Regions from separate parts of the Paenibacillus sp. FSL E2-0151 genome, predicted to be linked through region 2. Evidence: predicted binding sites of a transcription regulator. Region 2 holds the regulator's gene; the other holds the start of a gene.
The links. The regulator Rex, encoded in region 2, represses fermentation and respiration genes when NADH is low (regulators of the CRP and FNR family bind a similar motif). The targets are predictions, from matches to a motif close to TTGTGAAATATTTCACAA.
Positions count from the first base shown of each region.

Region 1: adhE (bifunctional acetaldehyde-CoA/alcohol dehydrogenase) is a predicted target of Rex. The motif match lies at 3,786-3,803, and genes of this name have one in related genera.

Region 1 is NZ_CP150308.1:4,565,418-4,577,585, reverse strand. Features, by position in the region: gene MHI55_RS20670 (trehalose utilization protein ThuA) at 1-184, shown strand, start outside; gene MHI55_RS20665 (helix-turn-helix domain-containing protein) at 516-812, shown strand; gene MHI55_RS20660 (hypothetical protein) at 1,007-1,738, shown strand; gene MHI55_RS20655 (hypothetical protein) at 1,936-2,649, shown strand; gene MHI55_RS20650 (Crp/Fnr family transcriptional regulator) at 2,737-3,453, opposite strand; gene adhE (bifunctional acetaldehyde-CoA/alcohol dehydrogenase) at 3,884-6,496, shown strand; gene pflB (formate C-acetyltransferase) at 7,437-9,695, shown strand; gene pflA (pyruvate formate-lyase-activating protein) at 9,785-10,537, shown strand; gene MHI55_RS20630 (extracellular solute-binding protein) at 10,759-12,126, shown strand.
Region 2 is NZ_CP150308.1:4,338,010-4,350,177, reverse strand. Features, by position in the region: gene MHI55_RS19550 (biotin--[acetyl-CoA-carboxylase] ligase) at 1-855, shown strand, start outside; gene panB (3-methyl-2-oxobutanoate hydroxymethyltransferase) at 1,199-2,077, shown strand; gene panC (pantoate--beta-alanine ligase) at 2,074-2,970, shown strand; gene panD (aspartate 1-decarboxylase) at 2,963-3,346, shown strand; gene MHI55_RS19530 (tetratricopeptide repeat protein) at 3,464-4,087, shown strand; gene dinG (ATP-dependent DNA helicase DinG) at 4,230-7,091, shown strand; gene MHI55_RS19520 (redox-sensing transcriptional repressor Rex) at 7,311-7,964, shown strand; gene MHI55_RS19515 (amidohydrolase) at 7,951-9,258, shown strand; gene MHI55_RS19510 (DUF5590 domain-containing protein) at 9,296-9,826, shown strand; gene MHI55_RS19505 (hypothetical protein) at 10,128-10,655, shown strand; gene MHI55_RS19500 (AAA family ATPase) at 10,648-12,150, shown strand.

The DNA.
Region 1 (12,168 bases), 230 kb from region 2:
CCGGCGTGGTGAAGGTAAAATCTTTTATTTCCGACCAGGTCATGAGACGTATCCGACCTATTACAAACCGGAAATATTAAGAGTGATCAGCAATGCTGTGAAATGGGCATATCCTGCCCGCAGCTTTAAGCCGGAATTTGGCAAGAGCGAACCTGTAAGACCATTTGGTGGCGTGCTGGTCTAATTCACTAACTCAATCGTGTAATGGAAATTATAAGTTTTATTCAAAAAGAACCCTTCTCCGAGTCATTGATGACTGTGGCAGCTGGGTTCTTTTTGGGTAAGATAGTACTATGGGGAAGTTATACGATATTTCCCATGGTGACGACGTAGCGTGTAATGTATACTGGGATGTATGATCCATTTTGGATGATATGCTTCTAAAATTTAAACTTTTTAGTTGCAGGCGTTTTCTTTGAAGCTTAAATATGTTATTATGAAATATACTAACAAAATGTAAGTTGATTTGAGTGATCTCTAAAGAGGTGATTAATGTGGAAGGTCAAGACTTGCGGATGTGTCCGCGTTTTGAGACGGCGTTTTCTTTTTTGGGCAAGCGCTGGAATGGTTTAATTATTCAAACATTGATGAGTGGTTCGAAGCGATTCAAGGATATCTCCAATCTGATTCCATCCATGAGTGATAAGATGTTATCCGAACGGATGAAAGATCTGGAGAGTGAAGGTATTCTGGTTCGTCACGTCTATCCCGAGACGCCAGTTCGTATTGAATATGAACTGACGGATAAAGGTAGAGCGCTCCAGCCTGTCATGAATCAAATTCAAGACTGGGCTGAGCAGTGGGTTGACTAACGCATAAGCAATATCACCCACTTTTGTTGCATGAATGACATAGACTCCTGATTTCTGTGGAAATCAGGGGTTTTTGTCTTAAGTACTATGTTGATCGGCGTTTTTCTCTTGGGCTATGCACATGTTGTCATGAGTTGTAGTATAATCTATAGAAAATGGCCACAGACGGCCGGAGCGAAGGAGGCCCACTTGTCATGAGAGAAGAAAGCTTATCCCGTGAAGTACGCTACGGCAAAAAAGATATTGCAGAACTTGAGAGCGCATCCATTCAGGTCCATCTAATTTACAAAAAAGCTGCAGAGTTGTTTAAGCGCACAGCCTATTCCCGTTCGGTTAAGGATGATCTTGCCGAAGTGAATACGCATTCTGTGAACAGCGATGGTCCGAGATTAGCTCCGGCGGTGCTGCAAAAATGGATTCAAACGTCCAGGGGCTGGAAGTGTATCGGATGTGAGCTGGGACAACCTGATTCAACGATGTCTCAGATGGAAGAAACTATGCATGGTAAGCAATTGGCTTTAGATGTGGGAGAAGGTCGGTTGGTTCAGGCAGAAATGCTGATTCAGGCGGTTGTCTGGTCTCAATATGAGAAGATTCGAATGTTTGCACCATGGCTTGGTGATGAACCCTTTTATAGCGTGCAGGAGCTGGATGTCATTGCCCGTTATATTGTGCCTACCTATTTCTCGGAACGGCCTTTGCATGAGCAAGGCAAGGTATTTAAGGTCCATCAACAATATGGGCAGATTCCGTTGTATCAGGAGTATGTAGACGCACCTTCATGTTGCGTGCAGGTTGACGGTGGATTGCTTGAAGGGCGATTGCTGACAGGTGTATACGTATCTGAGGAGCAGTTCTTCGGGCTTAATCCATATCTGAAAGATGGCGATGGAGGACGGACATACATGCAGGCTAGTGTCCAATGATAACGTAACCAATGAGAACATAAAAATGATATAGATTGGAGAGCCTGTGTGCAGGCTCTCTTTCTTGTACAAGCCTTATTTGCAGGCGGTAGCCTATAAAAGTAACGGCTTTGACACTTTTTTTTGCCGAAGGTTGTGCCATAATAGAGGTTATGGACAACAGGGTGAATGATTTTACGCAGGGTGGTGTTACCTACATGATGAAGAAAATCCCCGGTTACATAGGTGTATGTTTGCTCCTACTGGCGATCTTGGCTGGTTGTAGTGAGACACAGCCTTCTGAGCAGCCAATTGTCAAAGAGACAGAAACAGCGAATACAATCACAGTGGCTGTAGATGGCAGTACGTTTTTGCCTGATGCAACAAAGTCCATTAAGCGAGATTTTAGTGAGGGTTTGACACTCAAAAAAGCATTACTCAATAGCGGACTGGTTGATTTTACGGCAGATGGCAAGCGGATTCAATCCGTGGGTGAAGTTTCTCTGGATTCTTCGCTGAGCTGGGCTGTCAAATTAAACGGCAAGGATATTGAACAGGAAGATTGGGACATGGAGCTTCATGCCAAAGATGAAGTGATCATTTACGTGAAAGCCGCTGACAGTGGGGGGGATGGCGTTGCATATCAGACAACGTTACTCAAGGTTAGCGGTGGAAACATTATGCCAACCCTTAATCGTCAATATGCCGGCGTCTACGTTCAAGAGTGCACAGTTCGCGATGTGTTGAAGTCCAGCGGCATTGTAAGAATGTCGGAGAACAACAAATTTGTCGTCTCGGTCGAGAATGTCACGCCTCGTATGAATGAGCGGTGGGTCATTATGGTGAATGACAAAGAATTAATGGAAAATGGTCTGGACATGAAATTGAATCCACGTGATGCGGTAAAGCTCGAATTAACCAATGCATCCTAAGTATACCAAGAAGCCCAATCTCTTTTTAGAGAACTGGGCTTTTTTTCATTAAATATATAAACAAGATCCGATCAGCATAGTCAAATATTAAATACGACAGATCTCGTTCGGGCAAAGCTCACAGTGACAGATTCCTTGCAGCATCTTCAGATCTTTGATGACAATCATTCCATTGTCATATTCAATCCCATCTTTCTTACGCAGGTCGCTTAACATGCGGTTTACACTTTCACGAGTGGCTCCAATCATATTGGACAGGTCCGTGTGGGTAATTTTTTTGTGAATAATGACATGCTCTCCATGAGGCTCACCATACGAATTCGACAACCGAATGAGGGTGGAGCAAAGTGCACCCGGTTTGCCATATAACATGAGATCCCGGAATTTGGTCTGTGTCAACCGGTGGTGGATGCCCATCCATTTCATAAAATCGATCGCGAAGTCACAATGCTGGCAGATTAACATTTCCAGGTCTTTATGTTCCAGTACACCGATCTCACTGTCCTCCAATACTTCCGCTGAGAAGCTGTGTTTAGAGCCAAAGAAGGGATCAGCCTGCCCAATCATATCACCGGATTGATACATGTACATGATCAGTTCCTTGCCTTCATCCGTGGATTTGGTGATCTGGGCACGGCCCCGTTTCATATAATAAAGTTTGTCAGAGATGTCGCCTTCCCAGTACAGATGTGTACCTTCCGGATAGGTTCTATCTTTCATGGTAACCAGCAGATGGTTGAAATTTGCTTCCGAGAAACAGTTAGTATTACCGCGCGTTTCCAGTACAGTTGTTAGTTCTCTCATAAGTCTATCTCCCCTTTATGTCCATCGGACGACCTTCTGTAGTAAGCAGTAGCCTCCGAGGTTCGCCGCAAACCGTTGCCGTCCTGATCAGGGTCATCTCGGCCGGGAGGAAGGACGGTACAAATTGCGGTGGTTCAATTTTTAAGTTCAGTATATACCTAATCTTACCGTTTGAGGGGGAAGGAAAGGGGGCAAAAATGACGAAATTTCAAACATTGTGATAAAATTCACTTTTGATGGAGAGGATGAATTTTACAGCCCTATATTTTAAATAGGAAGTGAAAATGGTCGTATGAAGGACACTACAAAACTTAAATTAAATTTGTTATACTTTGTGAAAAAAATCACATAATTAAGTTTATTGTCATGTTACGATGTGAATGTAAACGAGAGAGACAAACTAATACGAACCTTTAGGAGGATGAGGGAGATGGCTGTAAAGAACGAAGTCGCCCCAGCAAAAGAACCGACAGCAGGTCAGTATATTCAAACGTTAATCGACAAAGCGAATAAAGCACACGCCGCATTCATGAAAATGGACCAGAAGCAGATTGACCGGATTGTGCAAGCAATGGCGCTTGCGGGTCTGGATAAACACATGATGCTCGCCAAGATGGCCGTAGAAGAAACAGGCCGCGGAGTATATGAGGATAAAATCACCAAAAATATATTTGCAACAGAATATGTGTACCACAGTATCAAGTACGATAAAACCGTAGGTGTGATTGAAGATAACGAGTATGAAAGCTTCCAGAAAATTGCGGAGCCGGTCGGCATCATCATGGGTATTACACCAGTTACCAACCCAACATCAACGACGATGTTTAAAGCATTGATTTCCATCAAGACGCGTAACCCAATCATCTTTGGCTTCCACCCATCTGCACAGAATTGTAGCCGGGAAGCTGCCAAAATCCTGCTGGAAGCGGCTGTGAAACATGGTGCACCAGCAGATTGTATCCAGTGGATTGATGATCCTTCCATGGATCGTACAAACGAACTGATGAATCACAATGATGTGGCTCTCATTCTGGCAACAGGCGGATCAGGCATGGTACGTGCAGCGTACAGCTGTGGTAAACCTGCACTGGGCGTAGGACCGGGTAACGTACCTTGCTTTATCGAGAAAAGCGCGGATATCAATCAGGCAGTAACGGATTTGATCCTGTCCAAGTCTTTCGATAACGGCATGATCTGTGCTTCTGAACAAGCGGTCATCATTGAAGAACCGATCTTTGATCAAGTGAAGAAAAAAATGATCGCAAATGGCTGTTACTTTGTTAACAAAGATGAAGCAGTAAAATTGACAGCAGGTGCGATTAATGCCGAGAAATGTGCGGTGAATCCGGCGATTGTTGGTCAATCTGCGGTGAGCATTGCGAAATTGTGCGGTATTGAAGTTCCAGCAGGCACCAAAATTCTTGTGGCCGAGATTGAAGGGGTAGGTACTAAATTCCCATTGTCGGCTGAGAAATTAAGCCCGGTACTGGCTTGTTACAAAGTTAAAACGGCAGCAGAGGGAATTGAACGTGCAGCAGAAGTGGTTGCATTTGGCGGCATGGGTCACTCCTCGGTTATCCACTCCACAAATGAAGAAGTGATTGGCAAATTCGCAGATCGTCTGCAAACCGGACGGATTATTGTGAACTCACCATCCACACACGGTGCCATTGGGGATATCTACAACACAAACATGCCTTCATTGACACTGGGATGCGGATCATACGGACGTAACTCGACTTCTTCCAACGTAACCGCTGTGAACTTAATCAATGTGAAAAGGGTGGCTCGCCGTACCGTGAATATGCAATGGTTCAAAGTGCCGAACAAAGTCTACTTCGAAAAAGGGGCAACGCAGTATCTTGCCAAAATGCCTGACATCACACGTGTGGCCATTATTACGGATGCTATGATGGTGAAGCTTGGATATGTTGAAAAGGTAGAACACTATCTGCGTCAACGCCAAATGCCAGTAGCGATCGAAGTGTTCTCCGATGTTGAGCCAGATCCATCCACAACAACGGTAGATCGCGGAACCGAAATGATGCGCCGCTTCCAACCAGACTGCATTATCGCACTTGGCGGTGGATCACCGATGGATGCTGCCAAAGCCATGTGGTTGTTCTATGAATACCCAGACACGGACTTCAACGACCTGAAACAAAAATTCATGGATATCCGCAAACGGATCTACAAATATCCACGTCTCGGCGTAAAAGCCAAATTTGTAGCGATCCCAACCACATCGGGTACAGGTTCTGAAGTGACATCGTTCGCGGTTATCACAGATAAAAATCAAGGTAACACCAAATATCCATTGGCCGACTATGAGCTGACACCAGACGTAGCGATTGTCGATCCGGAGTTCGTATACTCCCTGCCTAAAACGGCTGTAGCGGATACAGGGATGGACGTACTGACGCATGCGATTGAAGCTTATGTGTCTGTAATGGCAAATGATTACACGGATGGACTTGCGATCAAAGCAATCCAACTGGTATTCCAATACCTGGAGCAATCGGCACTGCAAGGAGATAAACTGGCACGTGAGAAAATGCATAATGCTTCAACGATTGCTGGTATGGCATTTGCCAACGCATTCCTGGGCATTAACCACAGTTTGGCGCACAAATGGGGCGGTCAGTATCACACCGCACACGGACGCACCAATGCCATTCTGATGCCGCACGTCATTCGTTACAACGCAAAAAAACCGACCAAATTTGCATCGTTCCCGAAATATTCGCACTTTGTAGCGGATGAGCGGTATGCCGAAATTGCCCGCATCTTGGGATTGCCTGCTCGTACGACAGAAGAAGGGGTAACCAGTCTCATCAATGCCATTCGCAAACTGAACAAAACATTGGGTATTGAAGAATCGTTCCAGGAAATCGGATTTGATGCCAAAGACTTTGAAGCACATGTCGATTATCTGGCTGACCGTGCCTTCGAAGACCAATGTACAACTGCCAATCCGAAGTTGCCGCTGGTAACTGAACTGGCTGATGTATACCGCAACGCTTTCTACGGAAAGTTTGAATAATAAATCTAGAACGAAGCGTGCCTTACGGCAAGAAGATCAGGGTTCCCCGAGAGGGGAGCCCCGATTGCCGTCTTTCACACAATAACGAGTGGGCAGAAAAACAGAAGAGTGAAGCCTCTGTTTTTCAGGAGTATTTTAAGATTTGGTTTGCTCCGAGCATAGAGGAGCAAAAGGGTTCTAGAGAGGTTACACGGAATCCGTGACGTGGCTGTTTGAGCCAGATGTTCACACAATAACGGAGTGGGCAGAAAAACAGAAGAGCGAGCATCTGTTTTTCAGGAGTATTCTAAGATTTGGTTTGCTCCGAGCATAGAGGAGCAAAAGGGTTCTAGAGAGGTTACACGGAATCCGTGACGTGGCTGTTTGAGCCAGATGTTCACACATTAACGGAGTGGGCAGAAAAACAGAAGAGCGAGCATCTGTTTTTCAGGATTTTTTCTAAGATTTGATTTGCTCCGAGCGTAGAGGAGCAAAAGGGTTCTATAGAGGTTACACGGAATCCGTGATGTGGCTGTTTGAGCCAGATGTTCACACAATAACGGAGTGGGCAGAAAAAACTGAAGAAGCGGAGCGTTCGCCTTTATCCCCGGATTTTCCCCTTTGAAATATAAAATTGAAAAAATCCGGGGATAACAGCGAGCGGAAGTTGTTCTGCCCGCGCAGTGGCTAAGTGTGAATTTACAGGGGTCAATGGGACACAGCGCAGGTGGAGTGAGTTAGTTCACTGGCTTTGTGACAAAAATCACAGATGATGAAAGCCCCAAGTCGTATACTGAAAATGTAAGAAAAACATTCATCCCGCGGTTCCGGTTCCCAAGTAGAGAGAACATGTTCCGGTTTATGTGAAACAATTCACATTAATCGCGGCTCTGGGCACACAATGCTACGAATGAAGCAAGATGTTATGTGTCCAGAAATCCAAATTAGTGGAGGGATTACGATGTCGGTGATTGAAAAAGATGTCAAACAACAAACAGGCTGGAGAAACTTTACCAAAGGAACATGGACCAAATCCGTAGATGTGAATGATTTTCTGGCACACAACTTGTCTCCGTATTACGGTGACGAAGCATTTCTCGCAGGTGCAACCCAGAATACCAAAGAATTGTGGGAGATCGTATCTGATCTGACCAAAAAAGAACGGGATAACGGCGGTGTCCTTGACGTTGACGTGAACACACCAGGTACTATTATTTCTCACCAACCCGGTTATCTGGATCAATCCAAAGAGCAGATTGTCGGCGTTCAGACCGATGCTCCGTTCAAACGTTCCATTCAACCAACAGGCGGAATTCGCATGATGATTGACGCATGTGAGGCATATGGCTTTGAAATGCCACAGGGCGTCATTGATATATTTACAAACATTCGCAAAACACATAACCAAGGTGTATTCGATGCTTATACTTCCGACATGCGTGCAGCGCGTAAAGCAGGAATTATTACAGGTCTGCCAGATGCTTACGGCCGTGGCCGGATCATCGGTGACTATCGTCGTGTAGCTTTGTACGGGGTAGACTTCCTGATTCGTAACAAAAAAGGCGAACTGAATGCACTCGAAGTTGATGTTATTGATGAAGATGTCATTCGTCTGCGGGAAGAATTGTCTGAACAGATTCGTGCATTGCAAGAATTGAAACAATTGGGCGATATGCACGGGTTCGATATTTCCTTGCCAGCGACAACAGCAAAAGAAGCATTCCAATGGTTGTACTTCGGTTATCTGGCTGCGATCAAAGAACAGAACGGTGCTGCGATGTCACTCGGACGTGTATCTTCTTTCCTGGATATCTACATTGAACGTGACCTGCAAGAAGGGATTTTGTCCGAAGAACAGGCTCAGGAATTGGTTGACCATTTCGTAATGAAACTGCGGATCGTCAAATTCCTGCGTACACCGGATTACAACGAACTGTTCAGTGGAGATCCAACATGGGTGACTGAGTCCATCGGTGGTATGTCCGTGAATGGCGAAACACGTGTAACCAAAAACAGTTTCCGTTTCCTGCATACACTGCACAACTTGGGTCCTGCACCAGAACCAAACTTGACTGTTCTCTGGTCAACGAAACTTCCAGAAGCTTTCAAAGATTATTGCAGCAAAGTATCCATTGAAACAAGTTCAATTCAGTATGAGAATGATGATCTGATGCGTCCGATCTACGGTGACGATTACGGTATTGCTTGCTGTGTGTCGGCTATGAAGATCGGGAAACAAATGCAATTCTTCGGCGCTCGTGCCAACCTGGCAAAAGCTCTCCTGTATGCGATCAACGGTGGTCGTGACGAGAAATCCGGAGCACAAGTTGGACCTGAGTATCCTGCCATTACTAGCGAAGTGCTGGATTACAATGAGGTTATGAAACGCTTCAAACCAATGATGGAGTGGCTGGCTAAGCTGTATATGAACACCCTCAACGTCATTCACTACATGCACGATAAATACAGCTATGAGCGTATCGAAATGGCATTACATGACCGTGACATTGTACGTACGATGGCTTGTGGTATCGCTGGTCTCTCGGTTACAGCAGATTCACTGAGTGCAATCAAATATGCCAAAGTAAAACCAATTCGTAACGAACAAGGCATCGCTGTTGATTTCGAAATCGAAGGAGACTTCCCTTGTTACGGTAACAATGAAGACAGCGTAGACAGCATTGCTGTTGAACTGGTCGAGAACTTCATGGGCATGATTCGCAAGCACAAAGCTTACCGTAACGCAGTTCCAACACAATCCGTTCTGACGATCACTTCCAACGTGGTATATGGTAAGAAAACAGGGACTACACCGGATGGTCGTAAAGCAGGTGAACCATTTGCTCCAGGTGCAAACCCAATGCATGGTCGTGACAAAAAAGGTGCACTGGCATCCCTTGGCTCGGTAGCCAAATTGCCTTATGAACACAGTCTTGACGGGATTTCCAATACCTTCTCCATCGTGCCAAAAGCATTGGGTAAAGAGGAGACTACACGTAAATCCAATCTGACTGCGATGATGGATGGTTACTTCGGTCAAAACGCTCATCACCTGAACGTTAACGTATTTGATCGTCAGCAATTGATTGATGCGATGGATCACCCGGAAAGCTATCCACAACTGACTATACGGGTATCCGGATATGCCGTTAACTTCATTAAATTGACTCGTGAACAACAGTTGGATGTCATCAACCGTACGTTCCATGGCTCGATGTAAGTAATTTGCTAGTAGAAGACCGCTAGAGCAAGATATTCCAAATCATATTAAACGCACAGCGGATGCGGATACAGAAAGGAAGAGGCAGCATGGTTAACGGACATATTCATTCACTCGAAACTTTCGGGACGGTTGACGGCCCAGGCATCCGCTTTGTGCTTTTTATGCAAGGATGTCTACTCAAATGTCAGTATTGCCACAACCCTGATACTTGGGCGTTGGATGGCGGAAAAGAAATGACGCTAGAGGAGGTATTGGCTGAAATTGAGCCGTATCTATCCTACTACCGCAGCTCTGGAGGCGGGCTCACGATATCTGGCGGAGAACCAACGTTACAGGCCCACTTTGTAGCCGAGATCTTCAAGGAAGTGAAGCGGCGCTGGGGATTGCATACGACACTGGACAGCAACGGTTTTAACGAACCGGAACGGATTCACGATCTGTTGGATCACACAGACCTGGTTCTGCTGGACCTCAAACATATTGACGATGAGAAACATATCAAGCTGACAGGCAAATCCAACGAGAGAACGTTGAAAACGGCCAAGTGGTTATCGGAGCAAGGTCGGAAAATGTGGATACGCCACGTGTATGTGCCTGGCATTCATAACGAGGAAGAGGATTTGCTTAACCTCGGACGGTTTATCGGAACATTAAATGGCGTCGAGAAGTTCGAAATTCTTCCATACCATCAGATGGGGATCTACAAATGGGAGGCGCTCGGTAAAGTATATCCACTGGATGGAGTTCCTTCACCAAGTGAAGAAGAAGTGGAGCGGGCGTATCGCCTGATCGAACAAGGTCGCCAGGAAACAGCTGGCATGGCTTGTTCAGGTAAGTAATCTGACCTTTATATAGTAAAAACAATCAACCAAGCAGTCCTTGCGAACATGTTTCGCAGGGGCTGTTTTTTTGCTGTTATCCATTGGAAATGCAAGATTATGGGTCCAGTGAAGGATTTTATCCCTCCATTGATGAATTGTCATCCTTACGATGTAAGCTCCGGCTTTTTATAATCAGAGTGTAAAGCCAAACGCTCAATATCTTGAGGAGGGTCAACCAGATGAAAAAAAGAATGACATTACTGCTTTCATTATTGCTTATCACTTCATGGACTTTGGCGGGATGTGCAAGCTCAAGTAACGAGCCACAGCAAGGCGCAGGTAATACACCTGTGGAGGAAACAAGTAAGGAACCGGTTGAAATGCTTCTCCGCCACACGCAGGTGGGAGCCGACAAACAGAAAAGACTGGCCATTCTGCAGGATGTTGTAGACAAAGTTGAGGGAGAGATACCCAATCTGACCTTTACGCTGGATGGTGTCGAATCCGATGTGAATCGTAAGGAAAAGCTTCGCGGAGAGATGGCGGCAGGTAACCCGCCGGATATATTTGAACTGTTCGGTAGCCCGGATTCCAAAGTTTATGCCAAGGAAGGTATGCTGCTTGATCTGACCCCAATCCTGCAAGAGCTGGGCATTCAGGACCAGTTTACATCCCTTGAACCGTTTACGTATGAAGGCAAAGTATATGGACTGCCGATTGGCGGTTCGGGCGAAGGTTTTTTCTATAATAAAGAGTACTTTGAACAAAAAGGATGGAAAGCCCCAACGACCATGGCTGAACTGGACAATATACTGGCTGAGATCAAGGCTGATGGCAAAGTGCCGCTTGCTTCTGCATCTAAGGCGGGCTGGGTGCCGCTTATGTTAACCAACCATCTGTGGTCCCGGTATGCCGGGCCGGAGATTACCGCAAAGTTTGCAACAGGTGAAGCGAAGTGGACCGATCCGGGTGTTGTGCAAGGTTTTGCCAAACATAAGGAATGGGTGGATAAGGGTTATTTCAAAAAAGGTGAGCTGGGCTTTGAGTATGCCGAATATACCACGCAATTTACAAGTGGAGAAGTGGTATTAATGTATGACGGAACATGGAAATCATCTGTATTTAAGGAAGGTCAGAGCGGTGAATCGCTCATTGGCAAGGTTGGATTCTTCAATATGCCTCCGGTAGAGAACGGAGCAGGTGATCAGACGTCTTTGATGCGGGATGTGAACAATGGATACGGATTCTCGGCAGCAGTGGCGGATGACCCGCAGAAGCTGGACGCAGTGAAAGCTTTTATCAAAAATTTCTACAATGAAGATATGCAGATCCGCGGCCTTGTGGAAGACGGTGTGTTGCCTGCCATGAAGCTGGACGAGAAAGTGCTGACCGATAGCATTACCGATGATCTGATGAAAGAAATTGTGGCTGTGCTTAATGCGTCCAAGACGTCGTTCCCGGCATTTGATGCACTCGTTCAGGCTGATGTGACAACAGAGATCAGTAATCTGCAAATCCAGAAGTTGATTGGTGGGCAGACCACGCCAGAGAAAATGGCAGAAGAGTTGCAAAAGGTGCAAGAGGAAGCAAACGCCTCAGTGGAATAAACCAATTCAAGTCGAAACTGCGATCGTTGAAGTGACTGAAGG
Region 2 (12,168 bases):
TTGCGAGACATGGGTTATGAGTTTGAAGCGGTATCCCGCAAAGGATACCGTCTGTTAACGAAGCCGGATAGCATTGACGCTACTAGCCTCCAATTGGCCCTGGATACAACCGTATTTGGCCGTAAGGCTGTTTTGTTGGCTTCGACCCTGTCTACGCAAGGGGATGTTCTCAAGCTAGCTGAGCAAGGGCAGGCAGAAGGCGCTGTGGTCATTGCGGAAGAACAAACAGGAGGAAGAGGACGTTTCGGTCGACAGTGGTTCTCTCCTCCGGGTAAAGGAATCTGGATGAGTGTCCTGTTGCGCCCTGATCTACCACTTCAGCATACGCCGCAGCTAACTTTATTAACAGGAGTGGCTGTATGTCGTGCCGTTCGAGCTTGTTCAGGAGCTGATGCGGGCATCAAATGGCCAAATGATGTGTTGATTGACGGACGCAAGGTATGTGGCATATTACTTGAATCCACGGTGGAAGATCATGAAGTCAGATACTGTATCGCAGGTATAGGCGTTGACGTGAACTTTGATCCCGAGGATTATCCGGAAGATCTGACCACAATCGCTACTTCGCTCAAGATGGAGACGGGTCAATCCGTTGATCGCACCAAACTAACGGCTGCCATTTTGACGGAGCTTGAACAGTTGTATTTTTTGTATCAAAAAGAAGGATTTGGCGTGATTTCAGCTCTATGGGAGGCCCTGTCCGTATCGATGAATCGAGAGATTACAGTGACGAATCCTCATGGTATCATTGAAGGGAAGGCAATTGGTCTTGACCCTTCTGGTGCACTTATCGTGGAGAAGCATGATGGAGAACATACGCTAATCATCTCTGGTGAGATTTCCTGGAAATCATAAACAATTTGTCGAATTTTCACTGGTAAAATGAACATAAGACGTGAAGTTTGAGCAGAACTTTGGTATACTGTGTTCGTGAGGCGATATCGGCTAATGCAGACCGAATTGCACTCCCGTAACAGTTACCTTTGTTCTGCTTTGATGTGTTTTATATAAGCAGACCGCAGTGCAAGAATGAAATACGTTTAAGTGAGTTGTTGGATTCTGCTCTGAGCCGAAGAGGACCGAGACAGAAGGGACGATCGCAAGTGACTCTTTTTTGACTTTTCGGGACTTTTTAGTGGAAAACTAAAAGGTTTTTTTGTTGCGTTTATTTGAAAAGAAGAAAGGAGCCATGAAAAAAATGGCGAACAAACAAGCGTTGAATATTGTGAAAATGAAAAAATATAAGCAGGATGGCGTGCCGCTTACGATGATCACGGCTTACGATTATCCAACAGCGCTCCTAGCAGAGGAAGCAGGTATTGATCTGATCCTGGTTGGTGATTCACTCGGCAATGTAGTACTGGGTTATAATTCGACGCTTCCGGTGACCATCGACGACATGGTATACCACACACGTTCCGTAGTGCGCGGTGCTGAGAAGACATTTATTGTGGCTGATATGCCTTTTATGACCTATCATGGCAGCGTGGATGAGACGCTTAAGGGTGTCCGTCGACTGATGCAAGAGGGGCATGCCCATGCGGTTAAAATGGAAGGCGGAGTCGAGATAGCGGACACCGTCAGAGCAGTTGTGCAAGCAGGCGTGCCTGTTCTTGGACATATCGGACTGACACCTCAATCGGTTAATCAGATTGGTGGTTACCGCATTCAGGGCAAGGATGCAGCGGATGCGAAACGTCTGATGGACGAAGCCAAAGCCTTGGAAGCTGCAGGTGCGTTTGGCATTGTGCTTGAACTGGTTACGGAAGAAGTTGCACGGGCGATCTCGGAGGAACTGTCCATCCCTACCATCGGAATTGGAGCAGGACGAGGCTGTGATGGTCAGGTACTGGTATTCCACGATGTGGTTCAATACGCCTCTCCGTATACGCCCAAACGATTTGTCAAAACCTATGGAGATGTGGGTACATTAATCAGAACCAGCATCGAAGCTTACGTGAAAGAAGTGAAAGATCGTTCGTTCCCGGCCGAAGAGCATGTATTCAATGCGGCGGATGGTGTTCTGGATCAACTGTACGGCGGACAACGCAAGGAAAAGGTGGGGAGTAACTCATGAAAGTATTACGGACAATCGCAGAGTTAAGACAGGAACTAAGCTTGAAGCGTCAAGCGATTCGGTCCAGTGCGTCTGTTGTAGGTCTGGTACCAACAATGGGTTATCTTCATCAAGGTCATGCAAGCTTGATGCAGGCAGCCAGACAACAGAGCGATATCGTGGTATTAAGCATATTTGTTAATCCAATTCAATTTGGCCCTAATGAAGATTTTGACAGCTATCCGCGGGATGAAGCCAGAGATGTGGAAACAGCACGCTCACAAGGAGTGGATATCGTATTTATTCCCTCTGTTGAAGAGATGTATCCACAGGCAACGCAAACGACCGTATCTGTCTCAAAACTGACGGAGCGCTTATGTGGCGCTTCACGTCCAGGACATTTTGACGGGGTAACAACTGTAGTCTCCAAGCTCTTCAACATCGTACAGCCACAGCGTGTATTTTTTGGAATGAAAGACGCTCAGCAGGTTGCGGTCATTCAACAGATGGTGAATGATTTGAATATGCCTGTAGAAATTGTACCCTGTCCGATTGTTCGCGAAGAGGATGGCCTTGCCCTCAGTTCACGTAACGTCTACCTTAGCCCAGAACAGCGTACACAGGCCTTGGTTCTATCGAAGGCACTACGTGCAGCTCAGGAAGCCGCAGATATAGGTGTAGCTACTACAGCCGCAGATATCCGTCGTATTCTGCGCGAGCACATTGCAACCTCACCGCTTGCCGTTATCGACTACGCCGAGATTCAGGCTTTTCCAAGTCTGGAGCCGCTCACAGATCAGGAAGAAGTTCAAGGCCGTGACGATCTGCTCATTGCACTTGCGGTGAAATTCGGAAAAACAAGATTGATTGACAATATAAGGTTGCAAAAATCGGAGGTACTGTCCCATGTTTAGAACACTGATGAAATCCAAAATTCACCGGGCTACGGTAACGGAAGCCAACTTGAACTATGTGGGTAGTATTACCATAGATGAAGACTTGATGGAAACATCCGACTTGATGGAAAACGAGAAAGTGCAAATTGTGAACAACAACAATGGTGCACGTCTGGAAACATATGTGATTCCAGGACCACGCGGAAGCGGGGTCATATGTCTTAACGGCGCAGCTGCACGTCTGGTACAGCCTGGAGATAACGTCATTATCATTTCTTACGCCATGATGTCGCAAGAAGAGGCAAATACTCACAAACCAACCGTTGTATTTGTAGATGGGCAGAATAAACCTGTACAAACGATGAAACAGGAAGTCCACGCAACAATTATGTAATCGACTGGTAAGGAGAATGAAATCGGCCCTTGAAGCAAAAAATGAGTACAGGTCACTGCACTAATCCATTTTTTCAAGGGTGGGGATGCATCGATGTTCCAGCATGTTTTCGCAGAAATGAACGACATGTTAGATGAAATTATCAAGAGCTATCCTTCCGCTGAAGGCCTGAACAAACAAGAATTGCTGCAAAAGTGGAACTTGCTTAAGCGGATGAGTGACGGAATGCTGGATGAATGGCTGATGTTTGAAGAAAAGATGAGCCAGGTGAGGGAGCGAGAGATGGATAAGCCTGCTTCCCTTGAACCGGAACAGGAAGCTGTTACCGCTCTGCCTGAACTCCATCTGGAATGTTTCAGTCGAGGTCAGGGTTATTTCAAATTACAGATGTATCCGCAGGCGATCATGCAATTCTCCCGGGTTGTGACCGACCATCCGGAGAGTGCATTAACTCGTTTTTACCTGGCGCTGGCGTATCTGAATCTGGAACAAATGGCGGAAGCCGGAACACATTTACAGCAGATCATGTACCTTAAAGGTTCACCTCGCTTGAAAGGGCTTGTGTGTAACGCCCTGGGCTGTATTCAAGTCAAGCTTGCGAATCCCGAAGCTGCATGTTCACTCTTTGCACAGGCCCTTCAGTATGACCCGACATTGACCGAACCACTGTACAACATGGAAGCTTGCAGGTTGAACAGGGGAAAATTGCAATATGCTAATCAGCTGACGACCCTTCATTAAGCGGGAATTCGGCGACAAAAAAACGGTGTTCCCTCCTTTGGCATAGCGGCGGGGACACCGCTTTTTTGTCAGTTAATTTTCAAATCCCCTTTTTTTTGCTATGCTGTAACATAGACTGGAATGGAAGGGACCGTACATTGCAATGAAATTTGCCGTATTGGATTTCGAAACAACCGGCACGCAGTCCGACGGTGAGATTATACAGGCCGGACTTGCCATCATAGATCATGACTACAGCATAACTCAAATATATAGTTCTTATGTGAACCCTGGTGTACCGATTCCCCCGTTTATTTCGGGGTTGACGGGTATTACCGATGCAGATGTGGCGGACGCTCCTTCACTCGAAGAGATGATGATGGAGATGGTTCCGCTGCTTAATGATGTGGTGCTTGTTGGACACAACGTCGCTTTTGATTTTCACTTTTTGCAGAATGCTCTTGACCGTTGCGGTTATTTGCCGTTCACTGGCCGCATTTTGGACACGATTGATTTTCTGAAGATCACATTCCCATCACTGGGTTCTTATCAACTCGGTTATGTGTCTTCCGAATTTGGATTTCAACATGATCGCCCTCACCAGGCAGACAGTGATGCACTGGCGACAGCCTATGTGCTACTCAAATGTCTGGATGAGTTAAAGGAATTACCGCTCATAACGATTCAGCGCCTCAGTGACCTGTTTGCACCAGAAGACAGTGACTTGGGCTGGTTCTTGGACGGGATGCGCAGTGAGAAGGAAGCAGAGCCGATTCAGGATCTGGACGGACATACCTATTATCGTCAGCTTGCTCTTAATGTAAGTGATTGGACCGATATTGGTGCACCACGCGATGAGCGGGAGGCTAACCCCCTCGATGGTGTAAGCTTCGAACAGTTTATGGACCAGGTTCGGGAGAATCTGAAGGATACACTGGATCATTACGAAGAGCGTGAAGCGCAGACTCAGATGTTCAGCAGTGTAAGGCAAGCCCTGGATGAAGAGAAACATCTCTTGATCGAAGCTGGAACGGGTACCGGTAAATCTCTAGGGTATCTGTTGCCTGCTATTTACGAAAGTGTGAAGCAAGAACAGAAAGTTATGGTTAGCACGCATACGATCAATCTGCAGGAGCAATTGAGAGAGCGGGACATTCCGATGCTGACTCAAGTGGTTCCGTTCCCGTTTAAGGCTGCTGTATTCAAAGGACGTGGACATTACCTGTGCCTGCGCAAATTTGAACACAAAATCAATAAACGTGAATTCGCCACACCGAAAGAGGATTATTTCACAGCTGCTCAGATGATCGTCTGGCTTACGCAGACCGAAACCGGAGATGATGAGGAACTTAACCTTAGCGGACGCGGAGGGGACTTCTGGGAGACCGTACAGAGCGAATCCGAATCATGTCTGGGAAGATCCTGTCCATGGTTCCGTAAATGCTTCTACCATCGTGCCAAACATGAAGCAGGGTTGTCTGATATCGTAATCACCAATCACTCCAAATTATTTACGGATGTGAAAGCCGCGCATCAGCTGCTGCCAGCCTATGAGAGTCTTGTGATCGATGAGGCACATCATCTGGAGGATGTCGCTGGTAAACATCTTGGAATGCATATGAAATATTTCACCTTGGTTCATACACTGACCCGCCTATTTAAAGACAGTCGTAATGGACAGCTGCCTATGCTTCGTTCGCAGTTATCCGGGCATGAAAATTCGGTGCAATGGGGCTCCATGGTGGATCAGATGTTCCCGCTCGCTCTTGAAGTTAAGGAGCTGTGGGATCGTATGAGCGATGCCTTGTTTGGTCTGTTGCCTGAACGAAGTGATGCTTCACCGGGAGAGACGGGGCAATTTTCACTGCGTCTGAAAGCATCTCAGAAACCTGCAAAATGGCAGGAGTTGCAGGATCTGGAGAACCAGATCTATGTGACTCTGGGTGATTTGGTTCGCAAAGGGGACAAATTGCTGCTTGAAGTGAAAGAGGATCAGGATGATTATCAATCGGATAGTCTGATCACGGACATTACAGGACTGCTGAAAGATCTGACCACATTGAAGGAGAATCTACGTTTCTTCATGCGTATGGATGACGCCAAAACGGTGTACTGGATGGAAGCCAGCGGCCAATTCCGCAGCAAATCTCTCCAGCTGTATGCCGTACCTGTAGATGTGAGTGCACAACTTAAGGATTTATTTTTTGATAAAAAGAAAAGTGTTGTGCTTACATCGGCTACGCTTTCGGTAGATAAGTCATTCCAGTTCATGATTGAACAGCTTGGCTTGCAGGAAGCTGCCGAGAACAATCAGCTGTTAACGTCGATGTTGCCATCACCTTTCAACTATCGCGATCAGGCACTTCTGGTGATTCCGCGTGATTTCCCGAGTGTGAAGGGAAGTGTGGGTGATGCGCACTTTGTTAATATGCTGGTGCAATCACTTGCAGAGACGGCAATTGCTACGCGTGGACGCATGATGGTTCTGTTTACTTCATACAAGATGTTGCGACAGGTCTATGATCCGCTGAAGGAGGCACTGTCTGGCAACGACATCTCGTTGCTTGGGCAAGGCGTTGACAGTGGAAGTCGTTCCAAATTGACTCGCAGGTTCCAAGATGCCAAAGCAACGGTACTTCTGGGCACAAGCAGCTTCTGGGAGGGTGTAGATATCCCGGGAGAGGCCCTAACCTGTCTCGCTATTGTTCGACTGCCTTTCCAGCCACCGAATCATCCGTTGGTGGAAGCCAAGAGTGAGTTGCTTCAGGAACAGAAGAAAAATCCGTTCATGAAACTGTCCGTGCCACAAGCGGTCATTCGTTTCAAACAGGGATTTGGCCGATTGGTGCGTACAGCAAAGGACAGAGGAATTGTCATTGTTTATGATACACGGGTGATTGAAGCGTATTATGGTAAATTCTTTTTGTATTCATTACCTGGTCCCAAAATGGAGCATATGCTCACGGAGCAAATGGTTCCACGAATCACCGAGTGGTTGGAAAAACCTGCTAATGAACAAAAATAATGGTTGTTTTGTTCGTTATATCATTGCATGACACTATCGTTTGGCGTTAAACTTTATTAGATATTTCCGTATCCGATTAAAGCAGTTGCACGTAAGAACTTATAACCCAAATTACAAGGAGCATTCTGTATAAAATGTCACGTTTATCTTTGAGTTTTATACAGAATGCTCATCTTTTCATCTATTATTTTATCGTGGCCTTGGTAAGGGGGAGCAAGAATGAAATCGGATAAAATTTCGGAAGCGGTGGTACGACGTCTGCCTGTATACTTGCGTTATTTGAACGAGTTGCATCAGCGTGAGGTGGCTACTGTTTCTTCTCAAGAGCTTGGACAGAGGCTGGATCTGAATCCGGCCCAAATTCGTAAAGACCTGGCTTACTTCGGTGATTTTGGTCGTAAAGGGATCGGGTATGATGTATCCTATCTGATCGAAAAAATTCGTCACATTCTCAAAATCGATCAGCAAATTAATGTGGCTCTGGTAGGCGCGGGTAACCTCGGTCAAGCCTTGTCCAACTACAACGCATATCTGAAAGACAACATGAAGATTGTTGCTGTATTTGATGCATATGGACCGAAGATAGGTAGTCAAATCAACAGTTTGACGGTAAAACCAATGGATGAATTGACGGAAGCGGTTAAAACGGAAAATATTCGCATCGGAATTATCACGGTTCCGGATACGGAAGCCCAAAATGTAGCCGATCAGCTTATTGAATCAGGAATTGAAGCGATCCTTAATTTTGCACCAACCATTCTAAAAACACCGCCGCATATCCGCATTCACCATGCTGACTTTACAACGGATCTGCTTAGTTTGGCCTATTACTTGGAGACTGGAAAGGACGACGAGGAAGATGACAACAAATAGATGGGTAATTCACAACGGCAAATTTGCCGTTAATGAAGGCGGCACAACATGGAACGTGGTCCACGGATACATGGTTGTTGAGAATGACAAGATTGTGCATATTGGTGAGGCATTGCCGGATGAAGACAAAAATTGTACCAAAGTGGATGGAAAAGGACTGTTCTTCCTGCCGGGTCTGATCAATACGCATGGTCATGCAGCGATGTCGTTGCTCAGAGGGCACGGAGACGATCTTGCATTGCAAGTATGGTTGCAGGAAAAAATGTGGCCGATGGAAGCGAAAATGACTTCAGAAGATGTATATTGGGGAACTTCGCTATCGGTGCTTGAAATGTTGAAAGGGGGAACTACAGCGTTCCTGGACATGTACGATCACATGGATCAAGTTGCCAAAGTTGTGGAGCAATCCGGCGTTAGAGCAGCACTGGCACGTGGTGTAATTGGACTGTGCTCGGAAGAAGAGCAACTGCGGAAGCTGGAGGAGTCGGCTGCGTTTGCACGTGAGTGGAATGGACAGGCAGATGGTCGCATTACAACCGTAATCTCGCCACATGCACCATATACATGCCCTCCTGACTACATAGAGAAGCTTGTGCAGGTCGCGAACGACCTAAACCTTCCCCTTCATACACATATGTCGGAAACGCTTCGTGAAGTCGAGCAGAACGTGGCTGATTATGGACTGCGTCCTGTGGCACATCTGGAGAAACTGGGCTTTTTCTCTCGTCCATCCCTGGTTGCACATGCGGTGCATCTGAATGACGAAGAGATTGAGATTCTGGCCCGTCATGATGTGGCTGTATCCCATAACCCGGGAAGTAACCTGAAACTCGCTTCCGGTGTTGCGCGGATACCTGCGTTGCTGAAAGCAGGAGTTACCGTGTCACTCGGAACAGACGGTCCAGCAAGTAACAACAACCTGGATATGTTCGAGGAAATGAGACTGGCTGCATTGATTCACAAAGGTGTATCTGGTGACCCGACGGCAGTGCCAGCAGGCGAAGCGTTATTACTCGGAACGTCATACGGTGCCAAATCCATCTTCTTGAATAATACCGGAGCACTTCAGGTTGGCATGAAGGCTGATTTTATCGCCCTTAACATTGAACAGGCACATTTCTATCCACATACAGACCTGATCTCACATACGATCTACTCGGCTTCTGCCAAAGATGTTGAACACGTATGGGTGGATGGAAAACAAGTAGTGAAACATGGCGAATGTCTGACGCTGGATGAAGAACGCATTTTGCGTGAGTCTCAATTGGCATTTGATGGTCTGCTTGCTCGTTAATTGCAGGACAGCATCATAGGGAAAGGAAGTTCGGCTTTTGAAGAAAAAAAAGAAGTGGATATGGATTTCGCTGCTTGCACTGGTTCTGATTCTGTTTGGACTTCAGCGTTATTACGTTCATGTCACGCAGGACCAACGCAAGGAAGAAGCGCTCGCCATACAAGCGGCACAGGAGCAACTGGGCATTACATCCTATGATGAATTGCGTAAGTACATCTGGGGAGACAAAGAAGGCTCTGACAACATCTACTGGACCCTGATCGGCAAAAACAAGGATAACCAGGATGTTATGGTCTGGGTTAAGTTCGACGCAAACAATCAACCGGTTAAGGGTGCAAACGCTGTACACAGTGAGCTGCTGCAGAATGGCATGTCCGAAGCGCAGATACGCAATCGCTTCAGTTCTGAAGTTCCTGCCGGTGAGATTAAACGAATCATGCCCGGAGTTGTGAATGGAATATATGTGTGGCAAGTGTATTATAAAGACGGTACGCATAACCACTATCGCTTTTATCGTTTTAGCAACGGAGAACAGGTGGACCTGGTCTACACACTCCCGAACAGCTAGAACAAGATAGAGTGAGATAACTAGAGAATTAAAGAAATGAAAGAACCGGCAGACGGATATCCGGCTGAACCGGTTCTTTGTGTTGTCTGTAAACATATTTGATTTAAATAGTTAAAATTAATAATTTATTCATATTTTCGCCTTCGAAATTGTATATACGATGTGATATACTCAGATATGTACTCAAAGTTACATTCAAAACAAATAAACCTGTCAAAATTATCGCAGGAGTCAATGTGCACATATTCGTATATACCAATAAGCCAGTAGGTTGGGCCAAATTCTGGGAGGGGTAATTCACTTGAAGCTAAAAGTATTGCCTATTGCTTTAACTGCCGTCATTTCAGCCGTAGTGTTGTTTGGAGGTTGGTTTGTATATCGTCAGGTGGCTGTGCAGAATCCGATTGAAAAAATGGTAACCCAGTACGATGGAGTCAATGACGTTCAATTAACTATTAACCGCAATGACGTACAATTGAAACTGGATCTGCAACCTGATGTTGATTTGGGCAGACTGGTACAATATATTCACAAAGAAGGACAGACCCTGATTGGAACACGCTCACTAAAGTTGGATGTTGTGGATCATTCCAGTGAAGCACTGGAAAGTTGGTGGGGGGATGCGATGTTCACCGTAGCTCAGGCGATGGAGAACAAGCAATACACCGAGATTACACCAACGTTGTCCAAGATGGCGACGAATGGAATTAAGGTAAATACAGCGATGGATGACAACAATGTATATGTCAGTCTCAGAGACGGAGATGCCAGCAAGTTTATTATTCTGCCGCGTGTGCCCGGTCAGATAGGAGTGTGGCCTAATGCCTAAGTGGACAAAAGAAGTTGCCATCGGATTTTTTCCCGTATTGATTATTTTCCTTGCTTTTACTGGTGTTAATATTGTTCCGATCCTGATTGCAGCAGTGCTTGTCGGAGCTTTGCTGTTCATGATGCAAATGCGTGGCGGGATTACAGTAGGCGCTGCACAGGAACGTAAACGGAAGAAAAAAGGACCTTCCAAGCTTACTTTTGAAGAAATTGGCGGACAAGACAGTGCTAAGCAGGAATTGCGTGAAGCGCTTGACTTTCTGATCAAACATGAAGAAATCCGGAAGTTCGGGATTCGCCCGTTAAAAGGGATCTTGCTGACGGGCCCTCCAGGGACAGGGAAAACGTTGATGGCCAAGGCTGCTGCCCATTACACCGATTCTATTTTTGTAGCAGCATCGGGTAGTGAGTTCGTGGAAATGTATGTTGGTGTGGGTGCCAGCAGAATTCGGGATTTGTTCAAGGACGCGAGAACCCGTGCCACCAAGGAAAATAAGGAAAACGCTATTATCTTTATCGATGAAATCGATGTCATCGGGGGGAAACGTGAGGGTGGTCAACAGCGTGAATATGATCAGACCCTCAATCAGCTCCTGACGGAAATGGATGGAATCTATTCTTCCGATACGCCAAGAATTCTGGTTATCGCTGCAACGAACCGTAAAGAGATGCTGGATAGCGCCCTGACGCGACCGGGACGTTTTGACCGCCACATTCAAGTGGACTTGCCTGACAAAAAGGGCAGAAAGCATATTCTGGAACTGCATGCGGTGAACAAACCTCTGTTGAAGGAAGTTAATCTGGAGAAAACAGCGGAAGAATCATATGGTTTCTCCGGTGCACAGCTCGAAAGTGTGATGAACGAAGCAGCAATATACGCCATGAGAGACGGGCTGTTAAACATCGAACAGCGGCATTTATCCCTGGCTATTGATAAAGTCATGATGGGTGAGAAGACAGACCGTGAGTCGAGCGTGGAAGAGAAGAAAAGGGTCGCCATTCATGAGTTGGGACATGCCATTATGGCTGAACTCGTTCGTCCAGGCAGTGTTAGTCAGGTGGCACTTAGTCCGCGTGGTCAGGCGCTGGGATATGTACGTCATAACCCGCAACAGGAACAGTTCCTCTATACGAAGCGCTTTCTGGAAGAGCAGATCATGATTGCACTCGGAGGAGCAGCTGCGGAGGAAATGTACTACGGTGGTCGTTCCACAGGTTCACGCAATGACTTTGATCAGGCCACCAATGTTGTACAGACGATGATGGCTTCGGGGTTGACTTCACTTGGTATTGTGAACATGGATATGGTCACAACCGAGGAACTGATGCGAGAGAATAAATTAATTCTGCAAGAACTGATGGAACAGACAAAGCGGTTACTTGAAGAACAACGGACAATTTTCGACAATTCACTCGACATCTTGATTCGTGAGGAAGTTTTGTCTGGCGAGCAATTTCGTTGTCAATTTCGTGACAGTGCCCTTCTACCAGCATAATTTATTTATGCTGGTTAT